DNA from 2 places in the Dietzia sp. CH92 genome. Region 1 is predicted to be linked to the other one. Evidence: riboswitches for the same ligand, from Rfam matches in the RefSeq annotation. Region 1 holds a riboswitch; the other holds the start of a gene.
What was found. A riboswitch is a leader RNA that binds a small molecule or an ion and turns the genes downstream of it on or off. The one in region 1 is predicted to bind cyclic di-AMP.
Positions count from the first base shown of each region.

Region 2: another riboswitch for cyclic di-AMP. It lies ahead of RWK90_RS16050 (C40 family peptidase); the one in region 1 lies ahead of RWK90_RS15635 (transglycosylase family protein).

Region 1 covers NZ_JAVHXC010000008.1:98,494-109,444, reverse strand. Annotated here, with positions in the region: gene RWK90_RS15645 (helicase-associated domain-containing protein) at 1-1,874, opposite strand, end outside; gene RWK90_RS15640 (hypothetical protein) at 1,978-2,178, shown strand; gene RWK90_RS15635 (transglycosylase family protein) at 2,289-2,927, opposite strand; cyclic di-AMP (ydaO/yuaA leader) riboswitch at 2,939-3,098, opposite strand; gene RWK90_RS15630 (hypothetical protein) at 3,281-3,568, opposite strand; gene RWK90_RS15625 (cold-shock protein) at 3,686-4,087, shown strand; gene RWK90_RS15620 (DUF2771 domain-containing protein) at 4,157-4,666, opposite strand; gene RWK90_RS15615 (MFS transporter) at 4,663-6,054, opposite strand; gene RWK90_RS15610 (glutaminyl-peptide cyclotransferase) at 6,047-6,940, opposite strand; gene RWK90_RS15605 (DUF3027 domain-containing protein) at 6,998-8,002, shown strand; gene RWK90_RS15600 (DUF2530 domain-containing protein) at 8,010-8,279, opposite strand; gene RWK90_RS15595 (NCS2 family permease) at 8,355-9,824, shown strand; gene RWK90_RS15590 (RNA methyltransferase) at 9,853-10,689, shown strand; gene RWK90_RS15585 (DUF6928 family protein) at 10,727-10,951, opposite strand, start outside.
Region 2 covers NZ_JAVHXC010000009.1:82,865-93,815, forward strand. Annotated here, with positions in the region: gene RWK90_RS16035 (long-chain fatty acid--CoA ligase) at 1-675, shown strand, start outside; gene RWK90_RS16040 (glycosyltransferase family 4 protein) at 724-1,857, opposite strand; gene RWK90_RS16045 (NlpC/P60 family protein) at 1,957-3,096, opposite strand; gene RWK90_RS16050 (C40 family peptidase) at 3,266-3,880, opposite strand; cyclic di-AMP (ydaO/yuaA leader) riboswitch at 3,893-4,042, opposite strand; gene RWK90_RS16055 (hypothetical protein) at 4,122-4,340, opposite strand; gene RWK90_RS16060 (DEDD exonuclease domain-containing protein) at 4,519-6,126, shown strand; gene trpD (anthranilate phosphoribosyltransferase) at 6,127-7,188, opposite strand; gene RWK90_RS16070 (heme-copper oxidase subunit III) at 7,483-8,094, shown strand; gene RWK90_RS16075 (cytochrome c) at 8,151-9,035, shown strand; gene RWK90_RS16080 (ubiquinol-cytochrome c reductase iron-sulfur subunit) at 9,032-10,222, shown strand; gene RWK90_RS16085 (cytochrome bc complex cytochrome b subunit) at 10,219-10,951, shown strand, end outside.

The DNA.
Region 1 (10,951 bases):
TCGTCGCAGCGGAGGAACGACAGGGCCGTGCCCACCCGCAGGCGGCCGTGGCGGCGGGCGACGTCCTCGATGAGGTAGTCGAGCGACTGCGGGACCGGGGTGACGGAGGTGCGGGCGAGCAGATCGCGGATCCCGGCCGCGGTGCGTCCGGCGTCGAGCGCGCGGCGCAGGGAGGTCTCGGTGACGCGGTAGGTCGTGGCGGCGCCGGCGGATTCGACGTCGGCGAGCAGGGCGAACTCCGCCGCGAGATCAGGCGTGAGGGGACCGGGGGCGAGGATCGTCAGGTCCGCCTGGACGATGACCTCCGAGACGGGGTCGGGCAGCGCCGCGGTGAGGATCGGCTCGAGCTCCTCGACCGGGGCGCCCGCCGCGCCGGAGGACGCGCCGCCGGGGGCCCCCGCCCCGGGGGCCGCACCGTGGGTGGTGGCGACCAGGTGCCGGGCGGCGGAGGTGGCCACGGTCCCGACGACGAGTCCCATCCGTCGCGCCTCGGCCACGGTCTCCGAGACGGGCCGGGAACCCGCGCGCGAGAACCACACCGGCGCCGACCACCGCACCACCTCGGACAGCAGCGCCTCGGGTGGTTCCGCGGCGGGGTCCAGGGCCGCCAGGGCCTTAAGGACCCGGGAGCGTTCGGTCGGCCCGGGCGGGCCGACGGGGTCACCCAGCGCGGGGAGGGTCCCGCCGCCCTCGAGTTCGGAGCCGACCCGCCACGGGGTGCGCGGCATCGACCACCACGCCACGACGAGCTCGGCCCAGCGGCGGGCGGGTTCGCGCGCCGTCCACACGTCCGCGGCCTCGGTGGGCGCCCACACCGAGTCGTACTCGAGATCGCCCACCTCGGTGTCGCCCACGGCGATGAGCCCGGCCGCCGCGAGGACCTCGAGCAGCAGGGGAAGCTCGGACTCCTCGAGCCCGGACGCCCGGGACACCCGGCGCAACTCGCGGACCCCCACGCCGCCCGCCCTGAGGGTCGCCGCCGGCGCGCTCGACAGCGCCGCCAGCACCGAGTCGCAGCGGTGCAACAGGTCCAGGGCCGCCACGCCGCCGGAGGCGTCGACCTCACGCGCCCGGTCGGGACGCCCCCCGGCGCGCGGAACGGCCCACGCCGGCGGGTGGAGCAGCGACGACCCGTCGTCACGGGCCCCGTGGCGTGCGCGGTCCAGGGCGTGGGCGCGGGGCACGACCCGCTCGGCGTCGTCCTCCCCGGTCAACTCCGCCAGCCCCGCCGCGGCGAGCTCCGACGCGGCCGCGCGCACCGACTCCGACGCGCCCGCCCCCAAAGCCCCGGCGGGGATACGGCCCCGCGCGATGGCCTCGAGAACCCCCGACGCGGCGGAGGACAACCCGGCCCACGCCTCCTCGAGAGCCGCCCCCGCGGGCTCGCCCGGGTGCGGCGCCACCACCGGAGCCGACCGGGCCGCCACCGCCGTGACGGGAACCAACCGGACGGTGTCCTCCCCGCCCCAGAACAGGACGAGGTCCCGCAGACGGGTCACGGCGGAGCGGAAGACCACCTCGTCGTCGTCGACCCCCAACCGCGACGACACCGCGCCCAGGGGAACGGCCCCGGAATCGGCGCCCACCGCGGCGGCCGTGGCCAACACCAACAGTTCCGGCCACGACAGCGTCCCCACCGCGCGCGCCGTCGAGGCGGGCAGGCGCAGACGCGACGCCAGCACCTCCAGCGACGCCGGAGGGGGAGTGGCCACATCCGGGCGCAGCTCGCACACCCGCACGAGCGAGTCGTCGGGCAGCCCGGCCAGCCAGGCGGGGAAGTCCGGCGCATCGGCGGCGGCGGGGCGGGCGGCACCCTGGCGGGCGGCGGCGCCCCGCGGGGCGGAACCGCGGGAGGAGGCTCGGGAGCTCGGCATGATCCGTCCCAGCCTAGTGAGCCCGCGCCGGGGATGAGAACCGGTCCGAGGGGTAACCGACCCACTTGCTGCCGAATCGGCGCGGAGGTGAGAGACTACGCACGTGGCTGCCAAGAAGAATCTGACCTATGACAACCCGGGTTGGCCCGACGCCTCGTTCGGCGAGCACCCGGTCACCGAACTCGCCGCGCTGGTCGCGGGAGGACTCTCCCCGTTCGGGCAGGAGACCTTCCCGCTGCCGCAGGAGGAGTTGGGCTACATCCACCCGCACACCGTGGTCAACGGTGCCCCCGGGGTGGCCTGACAGCTGATCGCCCGGCGCGGCGCCGAGCAACGAGAAGGGCCGCCACTCCCTGCAGGGGGTGGCGGCCCTTTCTCGTGGTCCGGGGGACCGGTCAGCGGGTTCCGCTGGGGTCAGTTGCCCAGGTAGGTGGCGAAGAAGCCGTCCACCAGGTCCTTGTTGCCGGCGTACGCGGCGTCGACGGCGGCCTTGTTGGCCTCGTAGCTCTCGGTGATCGGCAGGGCGACACCGCGGCTCTGGGCGAACGCCGTGAGGGTGGCGACGTGGTCGGCGGCGCTGACACCCGCGGGCGCGGCCGGCGCGGCGGTGTCGGCGTGCGGGCGCGGGGCGGGCGCCGGCTTCGGGGCCGACAGGTCACGCGGGGTCGGCGCGGAGTTCAGGCCCAGCTTGGCCGAGCAGGCGGGCCAGGCGCCCCAGCCCTGACCGGCGAGGGTCTTCTCGGCGATCGCGATCTGCTGCTCGCGCGTGGCCTGGTTGGCCGTCGGCGCGTACTGCGTGCCGCCGTACGCGGCCCAGGTGCTCGGCGAGAACTGCAGGCCGCCCTGGTAGCCGTTGCCGGTGTTGATGGCCCAGTTGCCGCCGGACTCACACTGGGCCAGACGGTCCCAGTCGGAGTCGGGGGCGGCGTTGGCGGCCGGGGCGAGCGCGAGGCCCGCGGCGGAGAAGGCGGTGCCGGCGAGCACGACCTTCACGGCGTTCCTGGGCGCGGAGGAGGGGGTGGCGGCGCGGTGGCGTCCGGTGTACGAGGTCATGTACGCGTCAGTCCTTTTCACTCTGTGCCTACGGGGTGAGCTGTCGGGTTCGGAACGAGTGCGTCCGGCCGCCGTCGGCGGCTTCACCCCAAGGCGACCTCGCGGCCGCCGGGCCCGTGGTGGGCCCGATCGGGTCCCCCGTCCCCGCCCGGGTAACGGTCATTGAGGGCGTCGGCCGCAGGGCGGGGTTCGGTGTGTGCGGCCGATGCCGACTCGCTGACGAGTCTGCTACGGAACAATAACGGCTCGATGCCGGATCGTCACCATTCCGAAATAAAAGGACGTCGCGCGGCCGGAAGTCGCCGCTCGTTATCTGCTCGTTACCTGGGGTGTTATCCGGCGGGTGGGGTTGGTCACACCTTCGGCGGCCGGGAGCCCATGATGGCGTAGGCCAGACCCAGCAGGAACCCGATCGGCGTGAAGAACATGGCGCCGAGGTACAGGATCGTGGGCGCGTCACGGCCGAGCACGAACGGGGTCAGCGCGGCGACGATCGTGAAGACGACGCCGATCGAGAAGATCACCAGGGCGGCCACGAACAATCCGCGGCGACGCGGCCGCGCGGGACCGGCCCCCTCGCCGGGGGCGGGCGCGTCGGGTGTCCAGGGGTCGTCGGCGGGGCGTCGATCGTCGGAGGTCACACACGGGAGGGTACCGCTCGCCTCGCGGCCGGCACCAACGTGCACGAGGGTAGTCTCTGGGCGTCAGTGGAGTTGTCGGTCGCGCTCGTGCGCGCCCGGGACGGAAGGTGGTTCGCGGTGCCCAGCGGCAAGGTCAAGTGGTACGACGCGGAGAAGGGGTTCGGCTTCCTGTCCCAGGAGGGTGGCGAGGACGTCTACGTCCGCGCCGACGCGCTCCCGGCCGGGGTGGAGACCCTGCGACCCCGCCAGCGCGTGGAGTTCGACATGGTCTCCGGACGCCGTGGCCCGCAGGCGCTGCGTGTCGTCGTGCACGAGGAGCCGGCCGTCGCCGAGGAGCGCGCCCCGCGCGGTGGCCCCCGGCGCTCGCCCGACGAGCTGCACGGGATGGTGGAGGACATGATCAAGGTCCTCGAGTCGACCGTCCAGCCGGAGTTGCGCCGCGGTCACCGGCCCGACCACAAGGTCTCGAGCCGGGTGGCGTCCGTACTGCGCGCGGTCGCACGGGAGCTGGACGCCTGACCCCGCGCGGCGGGCGCCGGGCCGGCGCGCCCGGCCCCGTCGTCCCGCGGGGCGGGTCTGCGCGGGAGGTCAGTCCTCGTAGGTGAACCCGACCGACCACTCGCCGTTGAGGATCGATTCGGAGCCGTCCGCGGCGTAGACGATCGCCACCGACCGGATGGCCAGGCCCTCGATCCGGCCCTCCTCCGGGGTGGTCACCGGGATGAGCAGTTGGCCCGGGCCGTCCGCCTCCACGGTGTAGTCCCGCACGCCGTTCGCACGGACCTCGTAGACGTCCATCGTCGAGGAGCGCAGCTCGCCGGGGAGCCGGACCGAGAGGGTGTGCTCGTCCCGGATGCGGAACTCGCCCACCGGGTTGGTGTAGGTGGTCCCGTCCAGGTCGGTCGCGGTGAACGGCAGGACCTTCACGTGGCCCCGGTCCGTGGCGACGGTGATCTCGGGCAGCGCCCCGTACCGGGACTCCGAGCCCTGCCACGCGCCGACGATCGCCGAGATCATGATGATCATCCACGCCAGGATCGCCCAGGTGACGGGGCGGACACGGGGACCGGTCGACGGGGCATCGCTGTGGGAACTCACTCCTCCATTCTGCCGAGCAGGCGGGTCCGGGCCGAACCCGGGTCGCGCGGCCCGCCCGGGAACCGGGGCCGGTTGCCGCCCAGGCCGGGCACGAGCGTGGAGCCGCGGGCGGTGAGCAGCGACTGCGCGAACAGCAGGGCGCCGACCGCGGCGATCACGGAGAAGCCCACCGTGAAGTCCGGCGGCAGCAGCACCCCGAGCGCCCCGCCGCCGACCCACGCCAGCTGCAGCGCGGTCTCGGACCGGCCGAACGCGGACGAGCGCGCGGCGTCGGGGATGTCCGTCTGGATGGACGCGTCCAGGGCGACCTTGCCCAGCGCGCTGCACACCGCGGCGACCAGAGCCAGCACGGCGGCGGCCCAGAGCGTCCCGAGGGCGGCGGCCACGACGGCCGTGGCCAACGCCGCCCCCGCGGCCGTGCTCGTGATGCGGCCCGGTCGGCCCAGGGGCAGGCGGGCGCCGACCGCGTTACCGGCGAACGTGCCCAAACCGCCCGCCGCGCCCGCGATCGCGAGCAGGCCCGCCTGCTCCAGCGCGGAGGCGTCCTCCTGAGCCTTGGCGACGAACGCCAGATACAAGGTGAGGAACCCGGTCATGAACCGGACGAGCGACACCGCCCACAGGTTGGCCAGGACGTTCCTCCCGAGCGGCCGGGTGAGCACGGCGCGCAGGCCGCTCGTGAGCGACCCGGCGCGCTCGATCCGCAGGGTGGCGGACTCCTCGTCCTCCGACGCCTCGGCGTGGGCGGGGATGGTCATGGCGACGTAGGCCGCCACGAGCGCGACCGCCGCCAGCAGCCAGAGCGCGGTCGGGGAGTCCCAGATCCACGCGACGACGCCGGCCGCGGCCCCGGCGACGACGCTGCCGCCGACGTGCCCGAGCACCGTCAGCCGCGAGTTGGTCCGGACCAGGTCCAGCGCCGGGGGCAGCACGTGCGGCGTGATGGACGCCTTGACCACGCCGAACGTCTTGGACAGCACGAGCATGCCCAACGCCAGGGGGTAGAGCAGCCAGGTGTCGAAGTTGAGGCCGAGGATTACCGCGAGCACCGCGCGCAGCGTGAACGTGAGCGAGACGGTGAGCCGCCGACCGCTGCGCAACCGGTCGAGCGCCGGGCCGATGACGGGCGCCACCAGCGCGAACGGCGCGACGGTCACCAGCAGGTACAGCGCGACGTTGCCGCGCGACTCCGCGGTCGCCGCCGAGAAGAACAGGGTGTTCGCCAACGCGACCGCGAGGATCGCGTCGCACGCGAAGTTGGCGACGGTGACGTAGCTCAGCGGCGCCAGGCCCGAGCGGTCAGCGCCATCGGCGTGGAAGACCCGCCGGACGCCCCGACCGGCGGTCGCCGCGGCGCGCCGTGCCGCTGTCCGGGGGCGCTCAGCCAACGAGGCGCACCTCGTACATCTCCGGCCAGAGCTTGCCGGTGACCAGGACGTTCTCCGACCCGGGTAGCGCCGCGATCCCGTTGAGCACCGCGTCGGGGTCCGCGGGGCGGGGGCGGCCCAGCCCGGAGGCGTCGTAGATGGCCGTGACCTCACCGGTGGACGGGTCGATCCGGACGATCTCGTCGGTCATCCACACGTTCGCCAGGACGTCGCCGTCCACGCATTCCAGCTCGTTGAGGTTCCTCACCGGCGTCCCGCCCGAGGTGACGGTGACGGTGCCGGTCGGTTCGAACGTCACCGGGTCGCGGAAGGTCAGGGTCTCGCTGCCGTCGCTCATCACCAGCCCCGAGCCGTCGGAGCAGAGACCCCAGCCCTCGCCCTGGTACCCCACCTCGGACCGGACCTCGAGAGACTGCGGATCGCGGTTGTGGGCGACCCCGTTCTGCCAGGTCAGCGTCCACACCGTGTCGGGGGTGACGGCCAGGCCCTCGCCGAACTCGTCGTCCTCCATCTTCACCGTCACGGCGTCCCCGCCGTCGAGCGGGCGGCGCTGCACCACGGAACCGCCGTACCTGCCCGTCGACTCGTAGATCTCGCCCCCGACCACCTGCAACCCCTGGGTGAACAGGGTGGGGTCGTGCTCCAGGGTGCGCACCACCTCGACCGACCCGCGCGCGGGACGGGGTTCCGAGGGGCCGACCGGGACGCGCGGGGCCGTCGCCCCGGCGGACGACGCGCCGGCGGGTGCGCTGGAGGAGGCCAGCGAGGTGCTCGCCGAGGTGGCGGAGGCCGGCTCGCCCCCGCCGTCTCCCGAGCACGCGGCTGACGCGGCGATCAGGCTCAGGGATACCAGGAGGGGGCCGACCGGGCGGCGGACGCTGCGCATGCCCCCAGGATGCCGCACGACGGGCCGGACCGTGTCCTCCCCACGCAGATGCGCATAATGGGAGGCGTGAACACCGAGGTAGGCACGGATCAGGGCGCGGCCGTCGCGGACGCCGAGGAGAATTCGGGCTTCGACGCCGCGCTGCGCGAGCGGCTGGCCTCCGGCGTGGACGTGGCGCGCGCGGCGACCGAGGAGTTCGCCACCAGCGGTGTCGGCGAGCATCTCGGCGTCACCGTGGAGGCCGCGTTCACCACCACCCACCGCTTCGCCTCGGAACTGCCCGGGTACCGCGGCTGGTACTGGGCGTGCGTGCTCGCCCTCGTCCCGGGCGGCGAGGTGACGGTCGACGAGATCGCGCTGTTGCCCGGCGACGAGGCGCTGGTCGCCCCCGAGTGGGTGCCGTGGGAGAAGCGCATCCGGCCCGGCGACCTCGGCCCGGGGGACCTGCTGCCGCCGGCGGAGGACGACGAGCGGCTCGTACCCGGCCACACCTCCAGCGGAGACGAGGCGCTCGACGAGGCCGCCGGGCCCATCGGGCTCGGCCGCCCCCGCCACCTGAGCCGGGAGGGGCGCTCGGCCGCCGCCGAACGCTGGGCCGCCGAGCGCGGGCCCGAGTCCGAGATCGCCCGCGGCGCCAAGCACCACTGCGGCACCTGTGGCTTCCTGGTGCCCGTCGCCGGTTCACTCGGCACGATGTTCGGGATCTGCGCCAACGAGTACGCCGCGGACGGGCAGACCGTGCACCTCGAGTACGGCTGCGGGGCGCACAGCGAGGTCCGGGTGCCCGGTGACTCGACCCCGCCGGTACCCGAGGCGTACGACGACGCCGCCGTCGACGTGATCGTCCTGCCGCAGCAGCTCGCCGCCACCGCTCGCGCCCGGTCCGCCGGGGCGGACGCGGCCGGCGAGACCACGACCGCGGAGTCCGCCGGCGAGGCCACGGCCGCGGGGTCCGCCGGGCCCTCCGGCGAGGCCACGACCGCGGAGGAGTCCGCCGGGCCCTCGGGCGAGGCCACGACCGCGGGGGAGTCCGCGCCCCCGCGCGACGAGGCCGAGGACTGACGGTCGGTCAGACCGTGTCGAAGTCCAACCCCTGTTGGGCTCCCGCACTGCCGCGCAGGACCGCGCGGCGCTGCAGCGCGTAGACGAGCGACCCGAGCGCCCCGACGCCGATCCCCACCGCGCACAACACCACCGTGCGCATGTCGACATCGGTCATCAGCATGTGGGCCAGGAGGGCGAGCGTCCACGCCAGGGTCCCGAGGATCACGACCGGACGAGGGTCCAACAGGTAGGTCGGGATCGGCGGTACCTGCGTGTCCGTCGTCTCGTCCGTCATGACCGCGACGCTACCGCAGGCAGGTGGCCGGTTACTCTATGACGGTTCCCCACCCGAGACCAGGAAGGTCGCCAGATGTCGCAGAGCACCGGGGCCGTGTCGCAGCCCCCCGCCAAGATCGGGGCGGTAGACCGCTACTTCAAGATCAGCGAGCGGGGCTCGACGATCGGGCGCGAGGTCCGCGGCGGGCTCGTCAGCTTCTTCGCGATGGCCTACATCATCATCCTCAACCCGCTGATCCTGGGCTCCGGCACCGACGTCGAGGGCAACCAGCTCTCGATCGTCGAGATCGCCGCCGTGACGGCCTTCACCGCGGGTGTGATGACCATCGCGTTCGGTGCCATCGCGCGGTACCCGTTCGCGTTCGCGACGGGCCTCGGCATCAACTCGCTCGTCGCCGTCACCATCGCGCGCGAGGTGACGTGGGCGGAGGCGATGGGCCTGATAGTCATCGAGGGCGTCATCATCGTCATCCTCGCCATCACCGGGTTCCGCACCGCCGTGTTCAACGCGGTGCCCACCGAGCTCAAGGCCGCCATCGCCGTCGGTATCGGCCTCTTCATCGCGATGGTGGGCGTCGTCGACTCCGGGTTCGTGCGTCGCCTCCCGGACGCCGCCAACACCACCGTCCCCGTCGGGCTGGGGATCGGCGGCTCGATCGCATCCTGGCCGACCTTCGTCTTCGTCGTCGGCCTCCTGCTGTGCGGTGTCCTCGTCGCCCGGAAGATCCGCGGCGGGCTGTTCATCGGCATCGTCGTCACGGCCGTCTTCGCCGTCATCGTCGAGGCCTTCGCCGACGCCGGCCCGTCCTTCGTGGACGGCGAGCCGAACCCGACCGGGTGGAGCCTCGCGGTTCCGGTCATCCCGGACTCGCTCGGTGGGATCCCGAACCTCGCCCTCATCGGCAACGTCGACCTCATCGGCGCGTTCACCCGCATCGGGCCCCTGGCCGCGGGCCTGTTCGTCTTCACCCTGCTGCTGGCCAACTTCTTCGACGCCATGGGAACGTTCACGGGCCTCGGCAAGGAGGCCGAGCTGATGGACTCCAAGGGCAACCTGCCCAACATGAAGAGCGCCCTCGTGGTCGAGGGCTTCGGTGCCGTCGCCGGCGGACTGACCTCGTCGTCGTCGAACACGGTCTTCCTCGAGTCGGCCTCCGGCATCGCCGAGGGCGCCCGTACGGGCCTGGCGAACATCGTCACCGGCGCGCTGTTCCTACTCGCGATGTTCTTCACCCCGCTCTACGAGGTGGTCCCGGTCGAGGCCGCCGCGCCCGCGCTGGTGATCGTGGGCGCGCTGATGATCGCCCAGATCAAGCAGATCGATCTGACGAACTTCGCCGTCGCGCTACCGGCCTTCCTCACGATCGTCGCGATGCCGTTCACCTACTCGATCGCCAACGGCATCGGCATCGGCTTCATCGCCTGGGTCGTCATGGCCACCGCCACCGGCAAGGCGCGCACCGTCCACCCGATCCTGTGGATCGTCGCGGCCGCGTTCGTCGTCTACTTCGGCATCGGGCCCATCACCGACGCGCTGGCCTGAGCGGTCGGCGGGAGAGGGGACCCCAACGGTGAAGGTCGTCGACGTCTCCGATCCCGCCGACCCCCGGCTGGACGACCTGCGCGATCTCAACAACTCCGACCGCCGGCCGGATCTGCCCGGCGGACGCGGGCTGGTGATCGCCGAGGGCACCTACGTGGTGGGCCGCATGCTGCTGTCCCGCTTCCGGCCCCACGTCCTGCTCGGCACGGACGCCCGCCTGCAGCAGCTGCGCCGCGAGGCGGCCGGCGAGGGCTGGGACGCCGACGAGCGGGCCCGGGACGCCGTCTACCTGCGCACGACCAAGGACGTCCTCAGCGAGGTGATCGGCTTCCGGTCGAGCCGGGACATCCTCGCCGCCGCCGACCGCCCCGCCCCGCTGGCCGTGGACGCGGTCGTGGACACCGCGCGCACGCTCGTGGTGCTCGAGGGCGTCAACGACCCGGAGAACCTCGGCGCGATCTTCCGCAACTGCGCGGCCCTCGGGGTCGACGGCGTGCTGTTCGGCGCCGCCACCGGTGACCCGCTCTATCGGCGCGTCGTCCGCGTGTCGATGGGACACGTCCTGCGGCTGCCGTTCGCGCACCTGCCCGGCACCCCCACCACCTGGCAGCGAGGCCTCGACGACCTGCGCGCACGCGGGTTCCGCACGGTCGCGCTGACCCCGTCCGCCGAGACGCCCCTGTCCCGCGCCGTCGACGCCGACAAGGTCGCGTTCGTGCTGGGGGCCGAGGGACCCGGACTGACCGAGCACGCCATGCGCGCCTGCGATGTGCGGGCGGCCATCCCCATGACGGCCGGGACGGATTCCCTCAACGTGGCGACCGCGGCCGCGGTCGCGTTCTACGAGCGGGCCCGGCGCGACTGATCCCGAGGACGTGCATCCCGGCAGATCGTGGGAGCGGCTACCCCGAGCGGCGGCGGCGCATGCGATCGGACACCGCGCCGGCACCCCGGCGGACCGCGTCGCCGACGACGCCGGCCAGCCCCCGCACCCTGTCCACGCGCGCGGCCCGACGCGGGCCCGAGCCGGAGGGGAGGCGTTCGTAGTCGTCGTCCTCGTACGGCGACGCCGCACCCGCACCCGCCGGCCCGCCGTCCTCGTCGGAGCCGGCGGCGCGACGGGAGGC
Region 2 (10,951 bases), on a different contig from region 1:
GAGGGCTACGGCCTCACCGAGACCTGCGCCGCGATCACGGTCAACACCCCCGGCCACATGCGGATCGGCAGCGTCGGTCAGCCGCTGCCCGGGTGTGCCGTCCGGATCGCCAAGGACGGCGAGGTCGAGGTGAGCGGCCCCGTCGTGGCCACCGGCTACTGGCAGAACGAGGAGGCGACCGCCGAGTCCTTCGTGGACGGGTGGTTCCGCACGGGTGACCTCGGTTCACTGGACGAGGACGGCTACCTGTCGATCACCGGGCGCAAGAAGGAGATCATCGTCACGGCGGGCGGCAAGAACGTGGCGCCCAACCAGCTCGAGGACGCACTGCGCGCCGATCCGCTGGTCGCGGAGGCGGTCTGCGTGGGCGACGGCAAGCCGTTCGTCTCCGTCCTGCTCACCCTGGACCCGGAGGCGCTGGAGCGGTGGAAGACCAACCACGGTAAGTCCGGCTCGCTGTACGAGCTCCTCAAGGACGCCGACATGATCCAGCACCTGGACCAGGCTCTGGCCCGGGCCAACCGCAGCGTCTCGCACTCGGAGTCCATCAAGAAGTACCACGTCCTGCCGGACCAGTTCACCGAGGAGACCGGTGAGCTCACCGCGTCGCTCAAGGTCAAGCGCAACGTGGTGCACGAGAAGTACGCCGATCAGATCGAGGCGCTCTACGCCTGACGGCGCGGAGGGGCGGGTGACGCCCACCTGAACGCGTGCTCTCGCGGGTCACTCCCCCGAGAGCACGCGTTCCATGTCTCGCGCGAGGTCCTCCCAGCGCCAGTTCTCCAGGACCCAGCGCCGACCCCGGTGCCCCATCGCCGACGCACGCGGCCGGTCCTCGAGCAGGCCGGCGACCGCGTCGACGATCTCGCCCCGCGATGTCCCGTCCACGACGAGGCCGGTCCGTCCGTCGCGCACCGTCTCCGGGGCTCCCCCGCTGCGCCCGGCCACGACCGGCACCCCGCATGCCGACGCCTCGAGATAGACGATCCCCAGGCCCTCGACGTCCAGCCCGCCGCCGCGCGTACGGCACGGCATCGCGAACACGTCGGCCATGCGGTGGTGGTCGACGATCTCGTCCGCCGGGATCCGGCCGGTGAAGATGACCCTGTCCGCCACTGCGTGCCGACGGGCCAGCCCCTCCAGCGTCTTCCTGTAGGGACCCCCGCCGACGACGACGAGGACCGCCCCCGGCACGCGTCGTGCGATCTCCGGCATCGCACGGATGAGCGCATCCTGGCCCTTCCTGGGCACGAGCCGGGACAGACACACGATCACCGCGCGGTCCGCCACCCCGTAGCGGTCACGGATGGCCCGTCGCCTGACGGGGTCGGGGCGGAACCTCTCCGTGTCGACCCCGCCGGGTTGGTGGACCAGGCGGGCGCGGGGGCCGAAGGCCGCGGCCACGCGCCTGCGCGTGTAGTCGCTGACGTAGGTGATCGCGTCCGTGGACTCCCCGATCACCCGGAGGACCTGCCGGGAGCCGGGGAGCATCGACCATCCCACCTCGTGCCCGTGGGTGCTGGCGACGATCCGCTCGACGGGGCCGTCACGCAGGACCGGCGCCATGGCCGCGAGCGGCGCCGCGGCGCCGAACCAGATCGTCGTCGCCCCGAAGTCGGAGGCGAGGCGTCGCGCGCGGGCGGCGACGTCCGGCGTCGGCAGCAGCATCTCGGTGGGCACCCGCTCGACCAGGTAGGGCTTCGACGCGTCGTACTCGGCGGACTCGGCGCCACGGAACGTCGACGCGAGCACCGCGACATCGGACGGGTCGAGGTGGCTCAGGTACGTCTCGAGGTAGGACTGGATACCGCCGGGGCGGGGCGGGTAGTCGTTGGTGATCAGCAGGGTCTTGGTCATCGGCTCCGAGCCTGCCACAGCGACCGGCGCGGGCCCCCGCCACCCGGCGCGACAGCCCGGGTGGCGGTGCGGAGTGGCGGTGCGGGTGGCGGTGCGGAGTCAGTACCGACGGATCGAGTGCACCGGCATCGCGTCGACCCGCTCGAGACGCACCGGGATGCCGTACGTGGGCGCGTGGAGAACCAGTCCGTCGCCGGCGTACATCCCCACGTGGGTCGCCTCCGGGTAGTAGATGACGAGATCACCGGGCCTGACGTCCCGCATCGCCACCGGCGACCCCGAGGTGGCCTGGGCCTGGCTGGACCGGGGCAGGGTCTTGCCCTCGCGGGCGTACGCCCACACCATGAGCCCTGAGCAGTCGAACTCCTCCGGGCCCGTGGCGCCCCACGAGTACGGTGCCCCGAGCCGGGTCAGCGCCACCCGTAGCGCGGCCGCGTTCGTGTCGTCCCCGGGGGGCGCGACGTACCCGGCGGGCACGAGCGGCCCGCCGACCCACCGGGCACGCTGCTCGGCCGAGAGTGCGTCGACGCGGCGGCTGACCTCGGCCATCCGTTCCCGCATCTCGGCGGTGCGCCGGTCGAGGGAATCGGCGCGCTCCTGCGCCTCACGCGCCGAGTCGCGGGCCTGCGCCGCAGCCCGGTCGGCGTCATCGCGTAGACGTCTCGCCGTCTCGGAGGCCTCACGGGAGGCGTCCAGCGCGTTCGTGGTGGCGCCGGACAGGCGCCTCAGTGCGTCGAGTCTGCGGAGGAGGTCGTCGGGGCTCTCGGCGAGCACCGCGGCTCGTGTGGCCCCCGGATCCCCACCCCGGTACCGCATGGCCGCGAGGCGGTCGACGAGGGACTGATCCCGCACCGCGACCCCGTCGGCCACCGCGGCGCGGCCGGCGGCCACGCCGGCGTCGCGCTCGAGGCGGTCCCGCTCGCGGACCGCCGTTGCGAGTTCCTCCCGCGCCAGGTGGAGCTCCTCGCCGAGAGCCCCCGCCTCCTCGGCCAACCGCGCGAGCTCCGCCAGATCCTCCCGTGCCGCGGCCACCTCGGCGTCCGCAGGCACCTCGGCGTCCGCGGGCACCGCGGTGTCCGCGGCGGAAGGAGTGACGGCGGGCGGCGCGGTCGTGGCGGGTGGCGTCGCGGTCACCGCCGCGGGCTCGTCGCCGTGCGGCTGGGCGACCGCCGGGAGGCACAGCAGCACGGACGCGGCCGCGACGGCGGCGATCGTGGTCGCGCGGGTACAGGGCCTCATCTGCTGTCGTCGGTCTCTCGATTCCGGGGTGCACCTGGATCGGCGTCGAGCCCGACGCCTCTCAACGGAATCGGGCACCCGAGACGGGATGTTACAGACGACACACCCCGCCGGTGACCGGTTCGTGACCGGTCAGCGACGGGGTGGGTGGGAGGGGGTGCGACCCGGCTCAGTAGTAGCGGGTGGCTCCGTAGAACGGCATGGAGTCCAGCGGCGCGTAGCTCACGGTGGTGCCGGAGTACGGGGCGTGGACGACCTGGCCGTTACCGGCGTAGATGCCGACGTGGCTCGCGCCGCTGTAGAAGGCGACGATGTCACCGGGCTGCAGGTCCGACTTGGCGACCTGGGTGCCGCCGCCGATCTGGGCCTGGCTGGTGCGCGGGATCGAGATGCCCGCCTCCTTGTAGGCCCACGAGGTCAGGCCGGAGCAGTCGAACGAGCTGGGCCCGGTGGCGCCCCAGGCGTAGGGCGAGCCCACACGGGTGGTGGCGGCGTCGAGGATCCGCTGTCCGGTGGAGATCTGCGGTGCCGGGGCGGCGAACTCGACCGGGGCCGCCTGGGCCTCGACCTGGGCCTGGAGACCCGCCGGCAGCGCGATGCCCTCCGGGACGTCGATGGTGACCTGGGCCGGCACACCAGGCAGACGCAGCTCGACGGGGACGTCGACGGTCACGGGCGCGGCGGACGCGGTTCCGGAGCCGGCGACAGCGGCTCCGGCGGCGAGCAGTCCGGCGGCGGCCACGCGGCGGCCGGTCGAGCTGGTCTTGATGCTGTGGGCTCCCACGAGAGACTTTCCTCTTTCTTCCTGCGTCACCGACCGGGTTAGCTGACGGGTTCGGACACGGAAGTCTGTCCTACGCTCCCCGACCTCCGAGTCGGCGAGCGATTCACCCCAGTGGAACGTGGTTCCCCGGCGCGCCTCAGGGCGCTTAGGCGTGACCCCGGCTCCCCACCGGCGGGCGGGGAATGACTTCCGAGGTCTCGAAAAGGTTACGAAACCGTCTCGTCGAAGTCCAGTTCCGTGCTCACGCGGCGGTGTCCGCGGCCAGAATCTCGATCGAGGACACCATCCCGGCGGCCCTCAGGACATCGATCGCCGACCGGACCTCCGGGTCCAGAACATAGCCGCACGACTCTGGAGACAGGTCATCTACCAGCGGGTTTTCTCCCCAGAGCACGGAGACGATGCAGCCCTCGCAGGTCGCCGGGCTCGCCGGGCACCAGGCGCAGTCCATCGAGACCATGATCTACCTCACATTTCGTCCTGGGCGTGTTGCCCGTTCGTTATCGACCTGCGATCCGCTCCCCTCGGCGGCCCGCCTGGCCGGCACTGTAGGAGCCGGGTACGACACACATCGACGTCCACCCTCCGGCCATCGCCCCCGCGCCGCGGTGTCGGACCCCGGGGCTACCGTCTGCGCCATGCCCCGTCCCACCTCGCTCGCGCCCGGCGTGCAGGCCGCGTTCGACGAACTCGAACCGCTGCTCTCCGAGTTGACGTTCGTCGTGGTCGATCTCGAGACCACGGGCACCAGGCCCGGCGGCGACGAGATCACCGAGATCGGGGCCGTCCGGGTGCGCGGCGGCGAGGTCCAGTCCGAACTGTCCACCTTCGTCGCCATCACGGGGTCGCTTCCCGGCCACATCAGCCGGCTGACGGGCATCGCACCCGAGGATCTCGTCGGTGCCCCGTCCCTCGGCGAGGTGATGGCGACCTTCCTCGAGTTCTCCCGGGGAGCCGTCCTCGTGGCGCACAACGCGCGCTTCGACCTCGGCTTCCTCCGCGCGGCCGCCGCAGCGACGGGCCACCGGTGGCCGGACCCACCGTCGGTCTGCACCCTCGCGCTCGCCCGGCGAGTGCTCCACCGCGGCGAGACCCGGGGACACCGGCTCGGGGTGCTCGCGGCCCATCTGGGCGCCACGGTCGAGCCCAACCACCGGGCGTTGCAGGACGCGCGCGCCACGGTCGACGTGTTGCACGCCCTCATCTCCCGGGTGGGCGACTGCGGGGTCTCCACCCTCTCCGAACTGTTGTCGTACGACGGGCGCCTCGCCCCGGAGGTCCGGCGGCGCGCCCGCCTCACCGAGTCGCTCACCGACGGGCCCGGGGTCTACGTGTTCCGGGACGAGGCCGGCGGTCCGCTGTATGTCGGTTCGTCGGGCTCGGTGCGGCGTCGGGCGCGCTCCTATTACTCCGGAGGGGATTCGCGCGGACGGATGCGCACCATGGTCGGGCTGGCGGCCTCGGTGGACTCGGTACCGTGCTCCCACCTCCTCGAGGCGTGGACGGTCGAGGAACAGCTCATCGACTCCCTGCAGCCCCCGTTCAACAGGCGCTCCCGGAACCCCCGGCGCGGGTGGTGGCTCTCCCCGCCCGTCGGCCGCGCGCGTCGACCCCGGATCGTCAGGGTCGCGGACGACCACGCGGCGATCGGGCCCTTCCGGAGGTCCGAGGACGCCCGCGTCGCGTGGGAGGACCTCGTCGGCGCGTTCGACGGCGGGCTCACGCCCGACCGTTGGGAGGCACTGGCGGACGGGCGCGACTCGGCACCTCTGCACACCCTGGTGGCGCAGATCGACCGGCTCGCCGCGGACGGCGCCTTCGAGCGCGCCGCCAGGCTGCGCGACCGGACCGCTGCGCTCGTCCGGGTCCTGGCCGACCGTCAGGAGCTGGCCTCGACGGCCGCGCTCGCCGAGCTCGTCCTGGTCCAGCCGGCTCCCCGGCGGGCGTGGACGGTCGCCGTGATCCGCCACGGACGGCTCGCGGGATCCGGCACGGTTCCGCCGGGGGCCGCTCCGATACCGGTCATCGACGGGCTGCGGGCCGCCGCGTCGACCGTGCGACCCGAGCCGGGCCCGTTCGCCGGCGCGACCCGGGCTCAGATCCGCAACGTCCACCGGTGGATCGACTCCACCCCCACCCGCATCGTCTCGATCGAGGGCTGTTGGACCTTGCCCGTGAAGGGCGCGCACACCCTGACCGACTGGGCGGACCGGGCTGAACGCGCTGCCGCCGACCGCGGCCCCTGATCACCTGTTCGCGCTGAAACCGACCCACCGCTCGAGGAGGCGCGCCGCCCCGCCGTCATCGATCACCGCGGCAGCCCGGTCCACCGCAGCCCGCATCGCCGTCACGAGGTCCGCGCCCCGCTCCAGTCCCTCGAACGCCACCAGCGCCGCCGCGGAGTTCAACAGCACCGCGTCACGCACCGGCCCGGTCGCTCCCGCCAGGAGGTCCCGTGCGACGCCGGCGTTGTGCTCTCCGTCCCCCCCACGCAGCTCCTCGATCGAACAGGTGCTCATCCCGAAGTCCGCCGGTTCGATCCGGTCCTCGTCGACGTGACCGTCCGCCACCCGCAGGACCCGCGTGGGACCGGTCATCGTGATCTCGTCCAGACCGTCCGAGCCACGGACGACCAGAGCGGACCGGCCCCGCAACGCGAACACCTCGGCCATCACCGTGATGAGGTGTTCGAAGGCGCACCCGATGAGGTTCGCGGTGGGTGCCGCGGGGTTCGTCAGGGGCCCCAGGATGTTGAACACGGTCGGGATGCCGATCTCCCGCCGCGGCGTCGCGGCGAACCGCAGGGCGGGATGGAAGACCGGCGCGAAGCAGAACGCCACCCCCACCTCGTCGAGACACCGTCCCACGTCCTCGGGACCGAGGTCGATGGCCACACCGAGCGCCTCGAGCACGTCGGCCCCACCGCTCTTCGAGGACGCCGCGCGGTTGCCGTGCTTGACCACCGGCACCCCGCACGCGCTCACGACCAACGACGACATCGTGGAGATGTTCACCGTGCCCTGCCGGTCACCCCCGGTGCCGACGATGTCCACGCACGCCCGGTCGGTGGGCACCCGACGCGAGTAGTCGAGCATCGTCGAGGCGAGCGCCTCGAGCTCGTGTCCGGTGACGCCTTTCATCTTCAACGCCACCCCGAACGCGGCGATCTGCGCGTCGGTGGCGACACCCTCCATGATCCGGGACATCGCCCACCGGGCGTCCGCCGGATCGAGGTCCTCCCCCGCCGTCAGGGTGCCGAGTACCCCGGGCCAGGACCGGCCCCCGTCGATCACCGCCGAACTGCCCACGTGTCCCGACCTCCTCTGGTGTCATAGAACGGAGCCGGCACCCCACGGGGACCGGCCGCACGGGTCAATCGTGCCACCCCTGGGGCCCCGCCGCCCGAACCCCTCCCCTGTCCCGGCGGGAGTGACCGCCCGCGGCGAGTCAGCCTGAGAGCGTGCTGATAGCCCCTGCAAGGGGGGCGATTTTCGACCCTGGAACGTGGCGTTTCTGAGTCGACCTGCGGAAACGCTGAGCAGACACGCCGATTTCGGGGGTCCATGCGAACTCGACCCACCTCAGGGGTCATACTTGGCCACGTGACGAGCGCAGTAGATAACTCAGGATCGGCCATGGCCCAGCGCGTTCATTCGCTGAACCGGCCGAACATGGTCAGTGTGGGCACCATCATCTGGCTGTCCCAGGAGCTGATGTTCTTCGCGGGTCTGTTCGCGATGTACTTCGTCTCCAAGGCGAACTCGGGAGGTGACTGGCCCTCTTACCCGGTGCACCTGAACGTGCCGTTCGCCCTGACGATCACCGTCATCCTCGTGGCGTCGTCGTTCACCTGTCAGATGGGCGTCTTCGCCGCCGAGCAGGGCGACGTCTTCGGTCTGCGGCGGTGGTACGTCATCTCCGCGGTCATGGGCACGGTATTCCTCATCGGCCAGGTGTACGAGTACGTGCTCCTGTACCTGGAGGGGACCACCATCTCCTCCAGCGTGTACGGGTCCGTCTTCTTCATCACCACCGGCTTCCACGGCCTCCACGTCGCGGCGGGTGTCATCGCCTTCGTCATCCTCGTGATGCGCACGACGATGTCGCGCTTCACCCCGGCGCAGGCGACCGCCGCCATCGTGGTGTCCTACTACTGGCACTTCGTCGACGTGGTCTGGATCGGCCTCTTCGTCACCATCTACTTCATTCAGTAGTCAGCTGGCCGCAGGACGCTGTGTCCAGCAGGTCCCAACACCAAAGGGAACTCACAATGAACTCACCTCACCCACCCGCTGCGGACACGCCGTCGCCGGACACGGCGCCGACCCCGTCGCGGCCGGCCTCCACCAAGCGGCGTCGTAAGGCGACCGGCGCGCTCGTCATCGCTGCCGGCCTCCTCGGAGCGGGAGCCATCGCCACCGCCGTCGTCCCGGAGCCGCAGGTGGCGACGGCCCAGCAGGATCAGGCCGCACTCATCGCCGAGGGCAAGTCGATCTACGACATCGCCTGCATCACCTGCCACGGCCAGAACCTCCAGGGGGTCGAGGACCGTGGTCCCTCCCTGGTGGGCGTGGGCGCCGGGTCCACCTACTTCCAGGTGCACTCGGGACGTATGCCGGCGGCCGACAACGAGGCGCAGGCCGAGCGGAAGAAGCCGCGCTACAGCGAGCACCAGATCATGGCGCTCGCCGCCTACGTCGACCTCCACGGCGGCGGGCCGGGCATCATCACCGACGCCGACGGCACCATCTCCCAGGAGTCGCTGCGCGGCGCCTCCGGCGAGAGCCGCGCCGAGGAGATCGCCCGCGGTTCCGAGCTGTTCCGCCTGAACTGCGCCTCCTGCCACAACTTCACCGGCCGCGGCGGCGCGCTGTCCGGCGGTAAGTACGCGCCGGTTCTCGACCCTGCCAACGAGCAGGAGATCTACCAGGCCATGCTCACCGGCCCCCAGAACATGCCCAAGTTCTCGGACCGCCAGCTCACGCCTGACGAGAAGAAGGACATCATCGCCTACATCAAGGCCTCGGACAGCAAGGTCTCGCCCGGTGGTTACGGCCTCGGCGGCCTGGGCCCCGTCACCGAGGGCGTGGCAATCTGGCTTGTCGGCATCGTCGCCCTCATCGGTGCGACCCTGTGGATCGGATCCCGTTCATGAGTGAGACCCCGAAGAACCCGTCGCAGGCGGACCTCGACCGCATGAGCGAGGCCGAGCTCGTCCGCCTGGGCACCGAGCTGGACGAGGTGGAGGTCCGCCACCGCGAGAGCCGCTGGCCCGAGGGAGTGACCACGCGCGCCGAGAAGCGTGCCGCCCGGACCGTCACGACCTGGTTCGCGCTGTCGGCTCTGTTCGCGCTCGCGTTCGCCGTCGTCTACATCTTCTGGCCGTGGGAGTACCGCGGCGAGGGCGAGGACGGCTACTGGCTGTACATGGCGTACACGCCGCTCCTGGGCGGCACGATCGGTCTGTCGATCCTGTTCCTCGGATTCGGCGCCGTGCAGTTCACCAAGAAGTTCGTCCCCGAGGAGATCTCGGTCCAGACGCGCCACGACGGCCCGTCCGATGATCTCGACCGGCGCACCATCGTCGCCGAGCTCAACGACTCGTGGAAGACCTCCACCATCGGTCGTCGCAAGGTCATGGGCGGCTTCCTGGGTGCGGGCGTGGGGCTCATCGGCCTGTCCGCGATCCTCCCCCTCGGCGGCATGATCAAGAACCCGTGGAAGCGCGGCGAGATGACCCTGTCCGGCGACGGGACGCTGCACACCACCGGGTGGACGCTCGCCTCGGAGAACCGCCCCGACGGCCTGCCGCCCGAGAAGGTCTACCTCGGCCGGGACACCGGCAAGGTCTACCCGGACGGCCACCCGCCGGCCGGTGAGGGCCGCCTGGAGCGCATCCGTGTCGACGATCTCGCGGCCGGTGGCCTCGAGTCCGTCTTCCCGCTCCCCGAGAGCGCGCTGGGCAACTTCGAGGAGCACATGCACTCGATCCACGGGTCGCGGAACTCGGTCATGCTGATCCGCTTCCGTCCCGAGGACTCCGCTCGCGTCGTCAAGCGCAAGGGCCAGGAGAACTTCAACTACGGCGACCTGTACGCCTACTCGAAGATCTGCACCCACCTCGGCTGCCCCACCTCGCTGTACGAGCAGCAGACCCATCGATTCCTCTGCCCGTGCCACCAGTCGCAGTTCGACGCGCTCGAGTACGCGAAGCCGGTCTTCGGCCCCGCCGCCCGCGCGCTTCCGCAGCTGCCCATCGCCGTGGACAGCGAGGGTTACCTCGTCGCCAACGGTGACTTCATCGAGCCGGTCGGACCTGCCTTCTGGGAGCGTCGTTCATGAGCAACAACACAAGACTCGCGTCTCTGGGCGACGGCCTCGACGCGCGGTACACCATGGCCAAGGGCCTGCGTCGGCAGATCAACAAGGTCTTCCCGACCCACTGGTCCTTCCTGCTGGGCGAGATCGCCCTGTACAGCTTCATCATCCTGCTGATCTCGGGTGTGTACCTCACCCTGTTCTTCGACCCCTCCATGTCGAAGGTGATCTACCAGGGTGCCTACGCGCCGCTCAACGGTATCGAGATGTCGCGGGCCTACGAGACCGCGCTGGACATCTCCTTCGAGGTGCGCGGCGGGCTCTTCGTGCGTCAGATCCACCACTGGGCCGCCCTGCTGTTCGTGGCCTCGATGGTCGTGCACATGATCCGCATCTTCTTCACGGGTGCGTTCCGACGCCCGCGTGAGGCCAACTGGACCATCGGTTGCGTGCTGCTGCTCCTGGGCATCGTCGAGGGCTTCCTCGGCTACGGTCTGCCGGACGACGTCCTCTCGGGCACCGGCCTCCGCATCACCTCGGCGATCATCGTGGGTCTGCCGGTGATCGGGACCTGGATGCACTGGATGATCTTCGGCGGGGACTTCCCGGGCGAGATCATGATCCCGCGGTTCTACGTCCTGCACGTGCTGATCATCCCGGCCATCATCCTCGCGCTGATCGCCGCGCACCTGGCGCTCGTCTGGTACCAGAAGCACACCCAGTTCCCCGGGCCCGGTCGCACGGAGAACAACG